DNA from 2 places in the Streptomyces sp. 7R007 genome. Region 2 is predicted to be linked to the other one. Evidence: predicted binding sites of a transcription regulator. Region 2 holds the regulator's gene; the other holds the start of a gene.
The links. Region 2 encodes HspR, which represses chaperone genes until heat shock. Its sites were predicted from a motif close to TTGAGNNNNNNNNNCTCAA; they were not measured.
Positions count from the first base shown of each region.

Region 1: dnaK (molecular chaperone DnaK) is a predicted target of HspR. The motif match lies at 2,154-2,172, and genes of this name have one in related genera.

Region 1 covers NZ_JBTWMV010000005.1:187,919-195,359, forward strand. Annotated here, with positions in the region: gene ACYF6T_RS09200 (vWA domain-containing protein) at 1-1,589, shown strand, start outside; gene ACYF6T_RS09205 (OsmC family protein) at 1,646-2,074, shown strand; gene dnaK (molecular chaperone DnaK) at 2,219-4,084, shown strand; gene narJ (nitrate reductase molybdenum cofactor assembly chaperone) at 4,109-4,603, opposite strand; gene ACYF6T_RS09220 (SAM-dependent methyltransferase) at 4,799-5,617, opposite strand; gene ACYF6T_RS09225 (helix-turn-helix domain-containing protein) at 5,664-6,527, opposite strand; gene ACYF6T_RS09230 (helix-turn-helix domain-containing protein) at 6,603-7,441, opposite strand, start outside.
Region 2 covers NZ_JBTWMV010000017.1:179,765-187,205, reverse strand. Annotated here, with positions in the region: gene dnaK (molecular chaperone DnaK) at 1-688, shown strand, start outside; gene grpE (nucleotide exchange factor GrpE) at 685-1,341, shown strand; gene dnaJ (molecular chaperone DnaJ) at 1,378-2,550, shown strand; gene ACYF6T_RS23435 (heat shock protein transcriptional repressor HspR) at 2,556-3,002, shown strand; gene ACYF6T_RS23430 (fibronectin type III domain-containing protein) at 3,068-5,458, opposite strand; gene ACYF6T_RS23425 (substrate-binding domain-containing protein) at 5,754-6,866, shown strand.

The DNA.
Region 1 (7,441 bases), on a different contig from region 2:
CCGAGCCCGCCGCCTGGGCCTGGGCGCTCGCCCACGCCGTCCTGCACCTCGGCTTCGGGCACGTCCCGGCGGCCAAGGGCGAACGCGTCCAGCCCGACCGCTTCGACCTCGCCGCGCGCTGCGTCGTCGTCAACCGCTTCCTGCTGAACTTCACCATCGGCGCCACCCCCGAGGACCTGCCCACCGCCTACCCCGACGGCGACGAGGAGCAACTCGCCGCGCGCTGGCGGCGGGACGGTCTGCCGGCCGCGTACGAGCGCTGCGGCACCGCGGGCGACGAACCCGACCAGCTGCTCGTGCGCTGGACGCGCTGGACGAACCCCCCGGACCACCAGATCGCGTTCGCCGCCGCGCTGACCCGGACGGTGTCCGCGGCGATGGACATGGCCGGCGGCCGCCGCGACTCCCTCACCGGCGAGGTGGCCGTACAGCGCCCCTGGCAGCGGGCGCTCGGCTGGTTCGTCTCCTCCTACCCCCTGCTCGGCGGCATCGCGGCCGGCATCACGCTGGTCGCCGACGCCGAACTCGCCCGCGCGCACGGCATCTCCGTGGCCGCGGTGAACGCCGAGGCGGGCGAGATCTACGTCAACCCGCTGCGCACCTTCGACGACGAGGAGTGGCGGTTCATCCTCGCCCACGAGATGCTGCACGCCGCCCTGCGCCACGGTGACCGCTGCGGCGCCCGCGACCCCTACCTGTTCAACGTCGCCTGCGACTACGTCGTCAACGGCTGGCTGTGCGAGATGCGCGTCGGCACCATGCCCGAGGGCCTGCTGTACGACCCCGCCCTGGCCGGCCTGTCCGCGGAGGAGGTCTACGACCGCCTCGCCGGCGACCTGCGCCGGATGCGCCGGCTGGCCACCCTGCGCGGCAAGGGCCTCGGCGACGTCCTGGGCGCCCCGCTCGGCCCGCCCGGCGACCACGTCGACCTGGACGCGTTCTACCGCCGGGGCCTGTGCCAGGGACTGGACCTGCACCAGCGGCAGGAGCGCGGGTTCCTGCCCGGTGGCCTGGTCGAGGAGATCCGCGCCCTCAGCCACCCGCCGCTGCCCTGGGACGCCCGACTGGCCCGCTGGTTCGACGAGTTCGTGCCGAGCCCGCAGCCCGTACGCTCGTACGCCCGCCCCTCCCGCCGCCAGGCGGCCACCCCCGACATCCCGCGCGCGGGCCGGTACTTCCCGCCCGAGGAGATCGCCCGCTGCACCTTCGGCGTCGTCCTGGACACCTCCGGCTCCATGGACCGCACCCTGCTCGGCAAGGCGCTGGGCGCGATCGCCTCCTACGCCGAGGCCCGCGACGTACCGGCCGCCCGGGTCGTCTTCTGCGACGCCGCCCCGCACGACGCGGGCTACCTCCCGGTCACCGAGATCGCCGGCCGCGTCCGCGTCCACGGCCGCGGCGGCACGGTCCTGCAACCCGGGATCGACCTGCTCCACCGCGCCGACGACTTCCCGCCGACCGCGCCGGTGCTGGTCATCACGGACGGCTGGTGCGACACCCTGCGCGTCCGCCGCGAGCACGCCTACCTGATCCCCGAGGGCGCACGCCTGCCGTTCACCGCGCGGGGGCCGGTCTTCCGGGTGCGGTGAGCCGGAATGTGATCGGATGGGATCCCAAGCAACAGCACGCTTCGAGAGGATGCACCGTGGCAACCACGCGTTCCGCACACACCGTCTGGGAAGGCAACCTGCTTGAGGGCAACGGTGTCGTCAATTTCGACTCCTCCGGTGCCATCGAGGCGCAGCCGGTCACCTGGGCCTCGCGGTCCCAGGACGCGAACGGCAAGACCAGCCCCGAGGAGCTGATCGCCGCCGCGCACTCCAGCTGCTTCTCCATGGCGCTCTCGCACGCCCTCGCCGGCGCCGGCACCCCGCCCACCAAGCTCGTCACCTCGGCCGACGTGAGCTTCCAGCCGGGTGAGGGCATCACCGGCATCCACCTCACCGTCGAGGGCACGGTCCCCGGCATCGACGACGACGCCTTCGTGGCCGCCGCCGAGGACGCGAAGAAGAACTGCCCGGTCAGCCAGGCCCTGGCCGGTACGACGATCACCCTGTCCGCCAAGCTGTCCTGAACCCCCGCGTCACCGGTGCCGCGCCTCGCGCAGAGGCGCGGCACCGCCTTTTTCGGGGGTACCCGGGACCTACGCGGCATTGACAACAGCCCACTCAAGTTTTGTGCTGGACTTCGAGCGGTGCCCTGGCGGAAGGGGACGGAGATGGCACGTGCGGTCGGGATCGATCTCGGGACCACGAACTCGGTGGTGGCCGTCCTGGAGGGCGGCGAACCCACGGTCGTCGCCAACGCGGAGGGGGCCAGGACCACACCGTCGGTCGTGGCCTTCGCCAAGAACGGGGAGGTACTGGTCGGCGAGGTCGCCAAGCGGCAGGCCGTGACGAACGTCGAGCGCACCGCCCGTTCCGTGAAGCGGCACATGGGCGACGCCGACTGGCGCTTCCCTGAACAGGGGTCGGTCGACGGCACCCGCTACCGGGCGCAGGAACTGTCCGCGCGGGTGCTGCAGAAGCTGAAGCGGGACGCCGAGTCCTACCTCGGCGAGGACGTCACGGACGCGGTGATCACCGTACCGGCGTACTTCGACGACTCCCAGCGGCAGGCGACCAAGGAGGCCGGCGAGATCGCGGGCCTGAAGGTGCTGCGGATCATCAACGAGCCGACCGCCGCCGCCCTGGCCTACGGGCTGGACCGGGGCGAGGAGCAGACCGTGCTGGTCTTCGACCTCGGCGGCGGCACCTTCGACGTGTCGCTGCTGGAGATCGGCGACGGCGTCATCGAGGTCAAGGCCACCAACGGCGACACGCGTCTCGGCGGCGACGACTGGGACCAGCGGATCGTGGAGCACCTGGTCAAGAAGTTCCAGGGGCAGTACGGCATCGACCTGGGCAAGGACAAGATGGCGCTGCAACGGCTGCGGGAGGGCGCCGAGAAGGCCAAGATCGAGCTGTCCAGCTCGACCGAGACGACCATCAACCTGCCCTACATCACCGCCTCCGCCGAGGGCCCGCTGCACCTCGACGAGAGGATGACCCGGGCGCAGTTCCAGGAGCTGACCGCCGATCTGCTCGACCGCTGCAAGACCCCCTTCCACCAGGCGGTCAAGGACGCCGGGATCAAGCTCTCCGCGGTCGACCACGTCATCCTGGTCGGCGGTTCGACCCGGATGCCGGCCGTCACCGACCTGGTGAAGGAACTCACCGGCAAGGACCCGCACAAGGGCGTCAACCCGGACGAGGTCGTGGCCGTCGGCGCCGCGCTGCAGGCGGGCGTCATCCGCGGCGACGTCAAGGACGTGCTGCTGCTCGACGTCACCCCGCTGTCCCTCGGCATCGAGACCAAGGGCGGCATCATGACGAAGCTCATCGAGCGCAACACCACGATCCCGACCCGGCGTTCGGAGATCTTCACGACGGCCACCGACAACCAGCCCTCGGTGGGCATCCAGGTCTACCAGGGCGAGCGGGAGATCGCCGCGTACAACAAGAAGCTCGGCGTCTTCGACCTCACCGGACTGCCGCCGGCCCCGCGCGGGGTGCCGCAGATCGAGGTGGCCTTCGACATCGACGCCAACGGCATCATGCACGTCTCGGCGAAGGACCTCGCGACCGGCCGTGAGCAGAAGATGACGGTGACCGGGGGGTCCGCGCTGCCCAAGGACGACATCGACCGCATGATGCGGGAGGCGGAGCAGTACGCGGAGGAGGACCGCAAGCGCCGCGAGGCCGCCGAGACGCGCAACCAGGCCGAGCAACTCGTCTACCAGACCGAGAACTTCATCCGCGACAACGGCGACCGCGTGCCGCCGGAGACCAGGACGGAGGTGGAGGCCGCGGTGGCCGACCTCAAGCGCCTGCTGGAGGAGAACGCCGACACCCCGGCCCTGCGCACCGGCGTGGAGAAACTCGCCACCGTCAGCCAGAAGATGGGCCAGGCCATGTACGCCCAGGCCCAGCAGCAGCCCCCCACGGAGTCCGCCGGGGAGCACACCGCGCCGCAGGACGACGAGGGCGTGGTGGACGCGGAGATCGTGGACGAGGACAAGGACCACAAGGGCGGCGCCGCCTGACCGGACCCGGCGGGCTCCGGGAGCTCACCGGCGCCGGCCCGCCCCCGGGGTCGGCAGCGCCGCGCACACCGCGTCCAGGACGGAGGCGTACGGTGTGCCGAAGTCGGTGAGGCCGGCGCGGAGGTGCTCCAGGCCCTCGCGGTGCTCCGTCAGCAGGTCCGTGCTGCCGGTGCGGGCCGCGAACTCCAGGACCGCCGGCAGGAAGTCCGGCACCTCCTCGCCGGTGAACTCCAGACCGGCCGCGCGGTAGGCCTCCCCGAAGCGCGCCGGCGGCATGCCGTGCCGCCGGGTGCCGCCGTGTGGCCACCGGCTCAGGTACAGGCTGCGGCGGTCGCCGGCGTCGAAGACCCGGACGTAGTGCGCCGCCAGCTCCCGGGGCGGCGTGAGGGCCGCGTGGTCCGCGAACTCCCGCAGCTGCGGGGCCGCTTCCCGCAGCAGCGGCAGCCGCGCCCGGAAGTCGTCGTCGGGGTAGGTCAGGCAGAGCGCGGCCGCCTGGTACAGCACGGCGTCCGAGGGCATCGGGCCTCCTTCGCATCGGCGCCGGCGGATCGGCCGAGGCCGGCCGCCGGCGCGGCACGGGGGACACGGCGACCGCCGGCAGCCGGTACACCGCCTCGGTCTCCCCCGGCCGCGTGCTCACCCCGTGTCCCGACGCTAGGGGCGAGCACGGCGGCGCACCCGTTCACGGCGCCCGAACGGGTGCGGGCGGCGCGGTCAGGGCTTGCGGGCGACCCCGCCGTAGACCGGGACGACACCCTCCGCCTGGGCCTCGACGTCCTCCGGCTCCGGCCGCCAGCCGTACACCGGGATCACGCCCGGGCCCAGCAGCTCCAGACCGTCGAAGAACCGGTAGAACTCGGGCAGCGTGCGCGGGTGGAACGGGGTGCCGCTCTGCTGGAACAGCTTGGCGGCGGTGGCCACCCCCTCGGGGCTGAGGTCCTGGGTGACCTGGGACAGGATCAGCCAGCTGCCCGGCACGAGCCGGTCGACGTACCGCCTGACCAGGCCGTACACGTCGTCCTCCTGCTCACCCAGGTAGTGGGTGAGCGCCACCAGGGACAGCGCTACCGGGCGGTCGAAGTCCAGGGACTCGCCGGCCAGGCGCAGGAGCGTCTCCGGCTCGCGCACGTCGCCGTGGATGTAGTCGGTGCTGCCCTCGGCGGAGCTCTGCAGCAGCGCCTCCGCGTGCCGGAGCACGATCGGGTCGTTGTCCGCGTACACCACCCTGGCGTCCGCGGCGGCCTGCTGCGCCACCTGGTGCAGGTTGGGCTCGGTCGGGATGCCGGTGCCGATGTCCAGGAACTGGCGCACGCCCGCCTGGGCCGCGGCCCGCACCGCCCGGTGCATGAACCGGCGGTTGGCGCGCGCCCCGCGCACCGCCGTGCCGTCCGCCGCCAGGATCCTGCGGGCCAGTTCCTCGTCCACCGGGTAGTTGTCCTTGCCGCCCAGCCACCAGTCGTAGACCCGGGCCGGATGCGGCCGGCTGGTGTCTATGTGGACGGGTTCGGCCGGTGCCGCGTCGGATCCGGTCATGCCGTGTCGTCTCCCTCGATGCTCGAACGGATGCGTCGACAGGTGCTCAGAAGTCCTCGCGGTACTCGCGCAGGATCTTCTTGGTGCGCTGCGCCGAGGCGGCACGCGCCGTCATGTGGTCGAGGACCTCCAGATGCGCGGAGACCTCGCTGCGGGAGTCCAGGTAGAGGGCCCCGGTCAGGTACTCGGTGAAGACCATGTCGGGCAGCTCGGGCTCGCCGAAGCGGAACAGCGTGAAGGGCGCGTACGTCCCCGGGTGCGGGCCGTCCGCGAACTCGGCGACCTGGATGGTGACCCGTTCGTGCTCGGCGAACTCCAGCAGCTTGTCCAGCTGTTCGCGCATCACCTCGCCGCGGATGCTGACCGGGCGCCGGAGGACCGTCTCGTCCATGATCACCCACAGATGGGGCGGATCCGCCTGCTCCAGGAGCTTCTGCCGGGCCATCCGCAGGGACACGTGCCGCTCGATGGCGTCCGGCCCGGCCTGCCCGATCGTGCCCGCCTCCATGACGGCACGGGCGTACTCCTCGGTCTGCAGCAGCCCGGGCACGAAGTGCGGCTCGTAGGAGCGGATCATGCGGGCGGCGCCCTCCAGGCTGACGTACAGGCTGAACCAGTCGGGCAGCACGTCGTGGAACCGCTGCCACCAGCCCGGCTGGTTCGCCTCCTCGGCCAGGGCGACGAACGCCGACGCCTCGTCCTCGGGCACGCCGTACGTCTCCAGCAGCACCTGCACGTAGGGGATCTTCAGGGCGACCTCGGCCATCTCCATCCGCCGCACGGTCGCCGGGGCCACCCGCAGGACGCGTGCGGCCTCCTCGCGTTTGAGGCCGGCCGCCTCCCTCAGCTCCTGCAGGCGCTTGCCCAGCACCACCTGACCCACGGTGGGTGCGGGCCGCCGCTCACTCACGCCACGCCTCCCCTACGTGTCGAAGTACGCGCGAGCAGTGTGCCACGTTCCGCCGTGACAATCACCGGATGCACGTCAAGGCAGCAGCGACCGCAGGTACTTGACGGTCGCGGGATCGGCGGGGAGGAACGTCTCGATGGCCAGTTCGGCGACCGTGACGTCCATGGGGGTGTTGAAGGTGGAGATGGAGGAGACGAAGGACAGCAGGTGGCCCCCGTGCTCGATCCGCAGGGGCAGGGCGAAGTAGGGGACGTCCTCGTCCGGTTCGTGCTCCTGCTCCTGCTCCCGCTCCGGTTCCGGTACCGGCTCCGGGACGGGGTAGGCGGCCACCTCCTCGTACAGCGCCCGCAGCCGTGCCGAGCGGTCCAGGGCGATCTGGCGTTCCATCTGGGCGAGCAGATGCCCGCGCCACTCGCGCAGGTTGCGGATGCGGGGCGCGAGGCCCTGCGGGTGCAGCGTCAACCGCATGGCGTTGAGCGGGGGTTGCAGGAGCGACTCCGGCACGCCGTCGAGGAGCATGGTGATGCCCCGGTTGGCGGCGACGACGTCGTACGTCGCGTCGACCACCAGCGCCGGATAGGGCTCGTAGCCCTGGATGAGGCGCTCCATGCCCGCCCTGAGGGCGTCCAGGGCGGGGGAGTCCAGCGGGGTCTCCGGGTAGTGCGGGGCGTAACCGGCCGCCAGGAGAAGGGAGTTGCGCTCACGTACCGGCACCTCCAGGTGCTCGGCGAGCTTCAGCACCATCTCCTCGCTCGGCCGGGAGCGGCCCGTCTCGATGAAGCTGATGTGCCGCGCCGAGGAGTCGGCACGCAGCGCCAGCTCCAGCTGGCTGACCCGCCGCCGCTCCCGCCAGGCCCGCAGCAGGGGGCCGACGCCCTTGTCGGCGGCGGCTGAGGGGGTGGCCGAGGGGGCGG
Region 2 (7,441 bases):
CGAGCGCAACACCACGATCCCGACCAAGCGCTCCGAGATCTTCACCACGGCCGAGGACAACCAGCCGTCCGTGCAGATCCAGGTCTACCAGGGCGAGCGCGAGATCGCGGCGTACAACAAGAAGCTCGGGATGTTCGAGCTGACCGGTCTGCCGCCGGCGCCCCGTGGCGTGCCGCAGATCGAGGTCTCCTTCGACATCGACGCCAACGGCATCATGCACGTGACCGCCAAGGACCTGGGCACGGGCAAGGAGCAGAAGATGACCGTCACCGGCGGCTCCTCGCTGCCGAAGGACGAGGTCGACCGGATGCGCCAGGAGGCCGAGCAGTACGCGGAGGAGGACCACCGCCGCCGCGAGGCCGCCGAGACCCGCAACCAGGGCGAGCAGCTCGTCTACCAGACCGAGAAGTTCCTCAAGGACAACGAGGACAAGGTCCCGGGCGAGATCAAGACCGAGGTCGAGTCCGCCGTCGCCGAGCTGAAGGAGAAGCTCAAGGGCGAGGACACCGCCGAGATCCGCTCCGCCACGGAGAAGGTCGCGGCCGTCTCCCAGAAGCTGGGCCAGGCCATGTACGCCGACGCCCAGGCCTCCCAGGCCGCCGCCGGCGGCGCCGAGGCCCCGAAGGCCGACGACGACGTCGTGGACGCCGAGATCGTGGACGACGAGCGCAAGGACGGTGCCGCGTGACGGAGGAGACCCCGGGCTTCGAGGAGAAGCCCGACGTCCCCTCCGGCGCCACCTCTGACGACGCCGAGCCGGAGGCCGCCTCCCCCTCGAACGGGGAGGGGGCGGCCCCGGCCGGGGACGCAGCCCAGATCGCCGGTCTGACGGCCCAGCTGGACCAGGTGCGCACGGCGCTCGGCGAGCGCACGGCGGACCTCCAGCGGCTCCAGGCCGAGTACCAGAACTACCGCCGCCGCGTGGAGCGGGACCGGATCACGGTCAAGGAGATCGCCATCGCGAACCTCCTGACCGAGCTCCTGCCCGTGCTCGACGACATCGGCCGCGCCCGGGAACACGGCGAACTCGTCGGCGGTTTCAAGTCCGTCGCGGAGTCGCTGGAGACGGTCGCGGCGAAGATGGGTCTGCAGCAGTTCGGCAAGGAGGGCGAGCCCTTCGACCCGACGATCCACGAGGCCCTGATGCACAGTTACGCGCCGGACGTCACCGAGACGACCTGCGTGGCGATCCTGCAGCCCGGGTATCGCATCGGCGAGCGCACCATCCGCCCCGCGCGGGTGGCGGTGGCCGAACCGCAGCCGGGCGCGCAGACGGTGAAGGCCGAGGAGAGCGGGTCCGAGGCCGGCGACGACAAGGACAGCGGCCCTGAGGAGGGCTGAGGTCATAGGCAGTGAGCGGAAGGAGGGACGTCGGGGATGAGCACCAAGGACTTCATCGAGAAGGACTACTACAAGGTCCTCGGCGTCCCCAAGGACGCCACCGAGGCCGAGATCAAGAAGGCGTACCGGAAGCTCGCCCGCGAGTACCACCCGGACGCCAACAAGGGCAACGTCAAGGCCGAGGAGCGCTTCAAGGAGATCTCCGAGGCGAACGACGTCCTCGGTGACCCCAAGAAGCGCAAGGAGTACGACGAGGCACGCGCCCTCTTCGGCAACGGCGGCTTCCGCCCCGGGCCGGGCGGTGCGGGCGGCTCCTTCAACTTCGACCTGGGCGACCTCTTCGGAGGCGGTGCCCAGGGCGGAGCCGGCGGCTTCGGCGGCGGTCTCGGTGACGTCTTCGGGGGCCTGTTCAACCGCGGCGGCGCGGGCACCACACGGACCCAGCCCCGGCGCGGCCAGGACATCGACACTGAGGTCACCCTCAGCTTCACGGAGGCGATCGAGGGGGCCACGGTCCCGCTGCGCATGTCCTCGCAGGCACCGTGCAAGGCGTGTTCGGGCACCGGCGACGCGAACGGCAACCCGCGCGTGTGCCCGACCTGTGTCGGCACCGGCCAGGTGGCCCGGGGATCGGGCGGCGGCTTCTCGCTGACCGACCCCTGCCCGGACTGCAAGGGCCGCGGTCTGATCGCGGAGAACCCCTGCGAGGTCTGCCACGGCTCCGGCCGCGCCAAGTCCTCGCGCACCATGCAGGTCCGCATCCCCGCCGGGGTGTCGGACGGGCAGCGCATCCGGCTGCGCGGCAAGGGCGCGCCCGGTGAGCGCGGCGGCCCGGCCGGCGACCTGTACGTCACGGTGCACGTGGGCGCCCACCCGGTGTTCGGCCGCAAGGACGACAACCTCACGGTGACCGTGCCGGTGACGTTCGCGGAGGCGGCGCTGGGCGGCGAGATCCGGGTGCCCACCCTGGGCGGCCCGCCCGTCACCCTGAAGCTGCCGCCGGGTACGCCCAACGGCCGCACCATGCGCGCCCGTGGCAAGGGCGCGGTCCGCAAGGACGGCACCCGCGGGGACCTGCTGGTCACCGTCGAGGTGAGTGTTCCCAAGGACGTGACGGGGAAGGCTCGTGACGCGCTTGAGGCGTATCGCGAGGCGACCGCGGGCGAGGACCCGCGGGCGGAGCTGTTCCAGGCCGCGAAGGGAGCTTGATCGAGATGGACGGCCGTCGACGCAATCCGTATGAACTGACCGAGGAGACCCCGGTCTACGTCATCTCGGTGGCGGCCCAGCTCTCCGGTCTGCACCCGCAGACGCTGCGCCAGTACGACCGCCTGGGCCTGGTCTCCCCCGACCGCACCGCCGGCCGGGGCCGCCGCTACTCGGCCCGCGACATCGAACTGCTCCGCCAGGTGCAGCAGTTGTCGCAGGACGAGGGCATCAACCTGGCCGGCATCAAGCGCATCATCGAGCTGGAGAACCAGGTCGCCGCGCTCCAGTCCCGGGTCGCCGAACTGCAGGCGGCCCTCGACGGCGCGGCGGCGGCGATGCAGCAGCGGGAGGCGGCGGTGCACGCGTCGTACCGCCGCGACCTGGTGCCGTACCAGGAGGTGCAGCAGACCAGCGCGCTGGTGGTGTGGCGGCCGAAGAAGGCCAAGGACTAGGCGCGCGCACGCACGCGGAAGGGGCCCGGAGGCAGCAGCCTCCGGGCCCCTCACCGTCCCTGCGGTCAGTACTCCCAGATGCCGTACGCCTGCGAGGTCACCGACGCCTCCGCGCCCGAGGCGTCCAGGCGGATCACACGGTAGTAGTACAGGCCGAGCGTGTCGTCGTGCACCGTCGTGTCCATGTAGCTGGTCGCGTCACCCGCCGCCCCCTCGGTGAGGGTGGCCCAGGCGGCCGTGGCGGCGTCCCAGCGCTCCACGCGGTAGCCGGTGAACCGGGAGCAGTCGCCGAGGCCGGAGCTCTCGGAGCAGCCGACGTACAGGTCCGGGTAGGTGTCCGCGCGGACCTCGGTGCCCGTCCAGCCGGGCGGCCGGGTGTCGGGCAGGGTGACCGGGACGTCGGTGGTGTGGAAGAAGTCGGGGCCCTTGTCCTCGTACAGGTGGTGGCCGTCCGCCGCGGCCACCCGGTAGACGTGCGTGCCGCCGTCGGGGACGGTCGGGCAGACGATCCCGGTCGCCGAGGAGTCCGACGTCCAGCAGTTCTTCCTCCAGACCGTCTCACCGGTGTCCGGGTCGGTCGTGCCCTGCCACACGTAGTACTCGGTGACGTCGTCGTCGGCGGGCGGCGTCCAGGTCAGCTGCACGCCGAGCGGCACCTGCCGCGCCGTCAGGTCCACGACCGGGCCCGGCCGCTCGGTGTCCGGCGTGGTGGCCGTGGCCGCCGGGCCGGGCTGCGAGGCGTGGCCGTACGGGTCGACGGTCACGACCCGGTACTCGTACGTCGTCTCGGAGGCGCCGGAGACGTCCCAGCAGGTGCCGCGGACGATCGTGCGGCCGGCGTAGGAGGGGGCGTCGTCGTCGGCCCACCACCAGGACGTGGCGGGGGCCTCCAGCGGGGCGTCCCAGGACAGGTTGGGCTTGCACTGGTCCACGACCGCGCTCTCGCCGGTCGCCGGGTCGGTGCGGACGATCCGGTACGTCGGCAGCGGGCCCTGGTAGAAGGTCCACGGGTCGGCGCTCGCCCACTCGATCATCACGCCGTCGCCGAACCGGGTGGCGGTCGTCTCGTAGGCGGGGACGGCCTCGGGCCGGTCGGCCATCGTGAGGGTGACCTCCGCCGGGGCGGCGGCGTTGCCGTGCGCGTCGACCGAGCGCACCACGTAGTGGTAGGTGTCGGCGACCGCGGCGGACTGGCGGGGCACGACGTCGGTCGCGGTGGTGGCGGCGGACAGCGCGTCGACGTAGCCGCCGGTCGCCGGGTCGAACTGCAGCACCTGGTAGGAGGCGGCGCCGTCCACGGCCGGCCACACCAGGTGCGGGACGCCCTCGCGGTACTCGACGCGGGCGTCGGTCACGGGGGCCGGCGGGGTCAGGTCGGAGGTGGTGAACTTCGTGGCCGCCGAGTACGCCGACCAGTTGCCGGCGGCGTCCCGGGCCCGGGCCCGGTAGGTGACGTCGCTGCCGTCGGCGGGCTGGCCGGTGTCGCAGACGGCGCCCTTGGTGCCGGTGTAGACGGTCGACCAGGTGTTGGTGGCCGGGTCGAGCCGCTGGAGGGCGTACAGGGCGATGTCGGCCGCGTAGGCGGCGGTGGTGACCATCTCCGGGGCCGCGTAGGGCTGCGCGTCGGGGCAGGCGTCCATTTCGAGGAACGGCGGCGCGGGCGGGGTCTTGTCGGGCGTCGTGACGCCCTGGTCGGCGGAGCCGGTGGACTGGTTGCCCGCCTTGTCGTAGGCGCGGACCTCGTAGTAGTAGACGTCGCCGGTCTGCGGCGGGACGTCGGTGTAGGTGGCGCCGGTGGTCGTCGCCAGCGGCTTGGTGCCGAACGGCTTGCCCTTCAGGCGCCGGTAGACCTTGTACCCGGCGAGGTCCATCTCCTTGTTCTTCGTCCAGCGCAGCTTCGCCTTGCCGGTCGCGGCGTCGTACGACACCGAAGCGCCGGTCGGGGCAAGGGGCTTGACCTTGTCGACGGTGGCGGAGGTGCGGGGGGTGTAGGTGAACGTCACCTTGGCCGCGCCGGTCCAGTTGACGTAGTCGACGCGCAGGGTGTGCTTCCCGGCGGGGATGGTGACGTTGGCCGTCTTGCGCACCGTCGTGGAGGTGTTCTTCCACAGGTCGATCTTGCGGACGCCGTCGAGGTAGACCCGGATGCCGTCCAGCCCGGAGGCGCTCAGCGCGAAGGGGCCGCCCGAGCCGAAGTCCCGGGTCACCGACCAGCGCACGCCGAAGTTGTCCCGGGGCAGCCCGGAGACCGGGGCGCCGCTCCAGCTCTGGTCGATCGCGGAGTCGCAGTCGGTCTTCTTCGCCGTCCCGGAGAACGTGGTGTTCGCGAAGAACTGCCGCTTGTACACCGGCGAGGCGCAGCTGGTGGCGGCGGAGGCGGGGACGGCGGCGGAGAGCAGGGCGCCGGCGGCCGCGAGCACCAGCGTCGCGGCTGTCGTACGTCTGGCTGGGAACATTCGGTCCTCTGAGCGGAAGTGGCACGGCTGTTGGAACTGTCGTGATCACGACTCGCGAGGAAAGCGGTTGGTTGTACGGATCTTTGCCTTCGTATGGCCTGCCGTTGATGGAGAGACCGTAAAGGGTGTCTGTGGGCGATTCCGCCGACCCTTCACAAGCTCGGCGGAGAGTGGTGTTGCGCACTCGTTAAGTAGTTCCGCTTGACGCCCGGGGCCGGGGCCGCGTTGGCTTTTTCAGTCACCTGGGTCGCACAGTTGCGCCCGCGTCCGGAAGACCCCAGAAGTGAGCTCCTCCATGCGCCGTCGTATCGCCATAGCCGTGGCCGTCGCGTCCACGCTGTCCCTCTCGCTGGCCGGCTGCGGCGTGCTGAACGCGTCCTCGGACGGCAGTTCGGCGAGCCCGACCAAGGGCAACGACGTCACCGTCGGTCTGCTGCTTCCGGAGACGGCCAACACCCGCTACGAGAGCTTCGACTACCCCATCATCAAGAAGCAGGTCGCCTCGCTCACCAAGAACCAGGGCAAGGTCGACTACGCCAACGCCGACCAGGACGCGGACAAGCAGGCCACGCAGATGCAGCAGATGATCGACGACAAGGTCGACATCATCCTGCTGGACGCGGTCGACTCGCACGCCATCGCCGGTGAGGTGAAGAAGGCCAAGGACGCCGGCATCCCGGTCATCGCCTACGACCGGCTCGCCGAGGGGCCCATCACCGCGTACGTCTCCTTCGACAACGAGCTGGTCGGCGAGGTGCAGGGCCGCACCCTGCTGGAGGCGCTCGGCTCGGGCGCCGACACCTCCGACAAGATCGTCATGATGAACGGCTCGCCGACCGACCCCAACGCCAAGCAGTTCAAGGCGGGCGCGCTGTCGGAGCTCAACGGCAAGGTGACGATCGCCGAGTCCTACGACACCAAGGACTGGAAGCCGGAGAACGCCCAGGCCAACATGGCCGAGGCGATCGACAAGATCGGCAAGGACAACATCGCCGCGGTCTACTCCGCCAACGACGGCATGGCCGGCGGCATCGTCAAGGCCTTCGAGGACGCCGGCGTGACCGACCTGCCGCCCATCACCGGCCAGGACGCCGAACTGGCGGCCGTGCAGCGGATCGTCTCCGGCGAGCAGTACATGAGCGTCTACAAGTCCTACCCCGACGAGGCCACCGCCGCCGCGCAGATGGCCATCGCCAAGGTCCAGGGCAAGGACATCGAGTTCGACGCCCTCACCGAGGACACGGTCGACAGCCCCACCGACAAGGACATCCCCGCCCAGCTCGTCACGGTGACGGCCCTGACGAGGAAGAACATCAAGTCCACGGTCATCGCGGACGGCATCTACAAGGTCTCCGACATCTGCACGGGCAAGTACAAGTCGGACTGCTCGGCGATCGGCCTCCACTAGCCGGCGACGGGGCGTCGGACACGGGGGTCGGGCGTCGGACACGGGGGTCGGGCGTCGGACACGGGATCGGGCGTCGGACACGGCGATCGGGCTCCACTAGCCGGCGACCGGGCGTCGGACACGGGGGTCGGGTGTCGGGCACGGGACCGGGCGTCGGACACGGGGGTCGGGCTCCACTAGCCGGCGACCGGGCGTCGGACACGGGGGTCGGGCGTCGGGCACGGGGGTCGGGTGTCGGGCACGGGGGTCGGGTGCGTACGGCGCGCTCGTGAGGCCCGCCCGCCCTGGTGACGGCCTGCGTGGTGTCGCGACCGGGGGAGGGGTCCAGGAGCTGCCCAGCGCCGCCTGGCGAGCGATCCCGAGCCGACCGGCGTCACGGGCAACGACGAGGACCAGTACGCGACGGACGTCGTGATGAGCGTCCCGTTCCCCAGGTGAGGATTGTCGGCACGCCCTGCGTCGGGGACACCGTGCTGATGCGGTCCGTCCCGGCCCGGTCCCACCTCGGCGTGACCCCAAGGCGGCTTTTCGGGCGGCGGGTTCGCGGTGCCGTGGATCTGGGCGCCGGCCCTGTT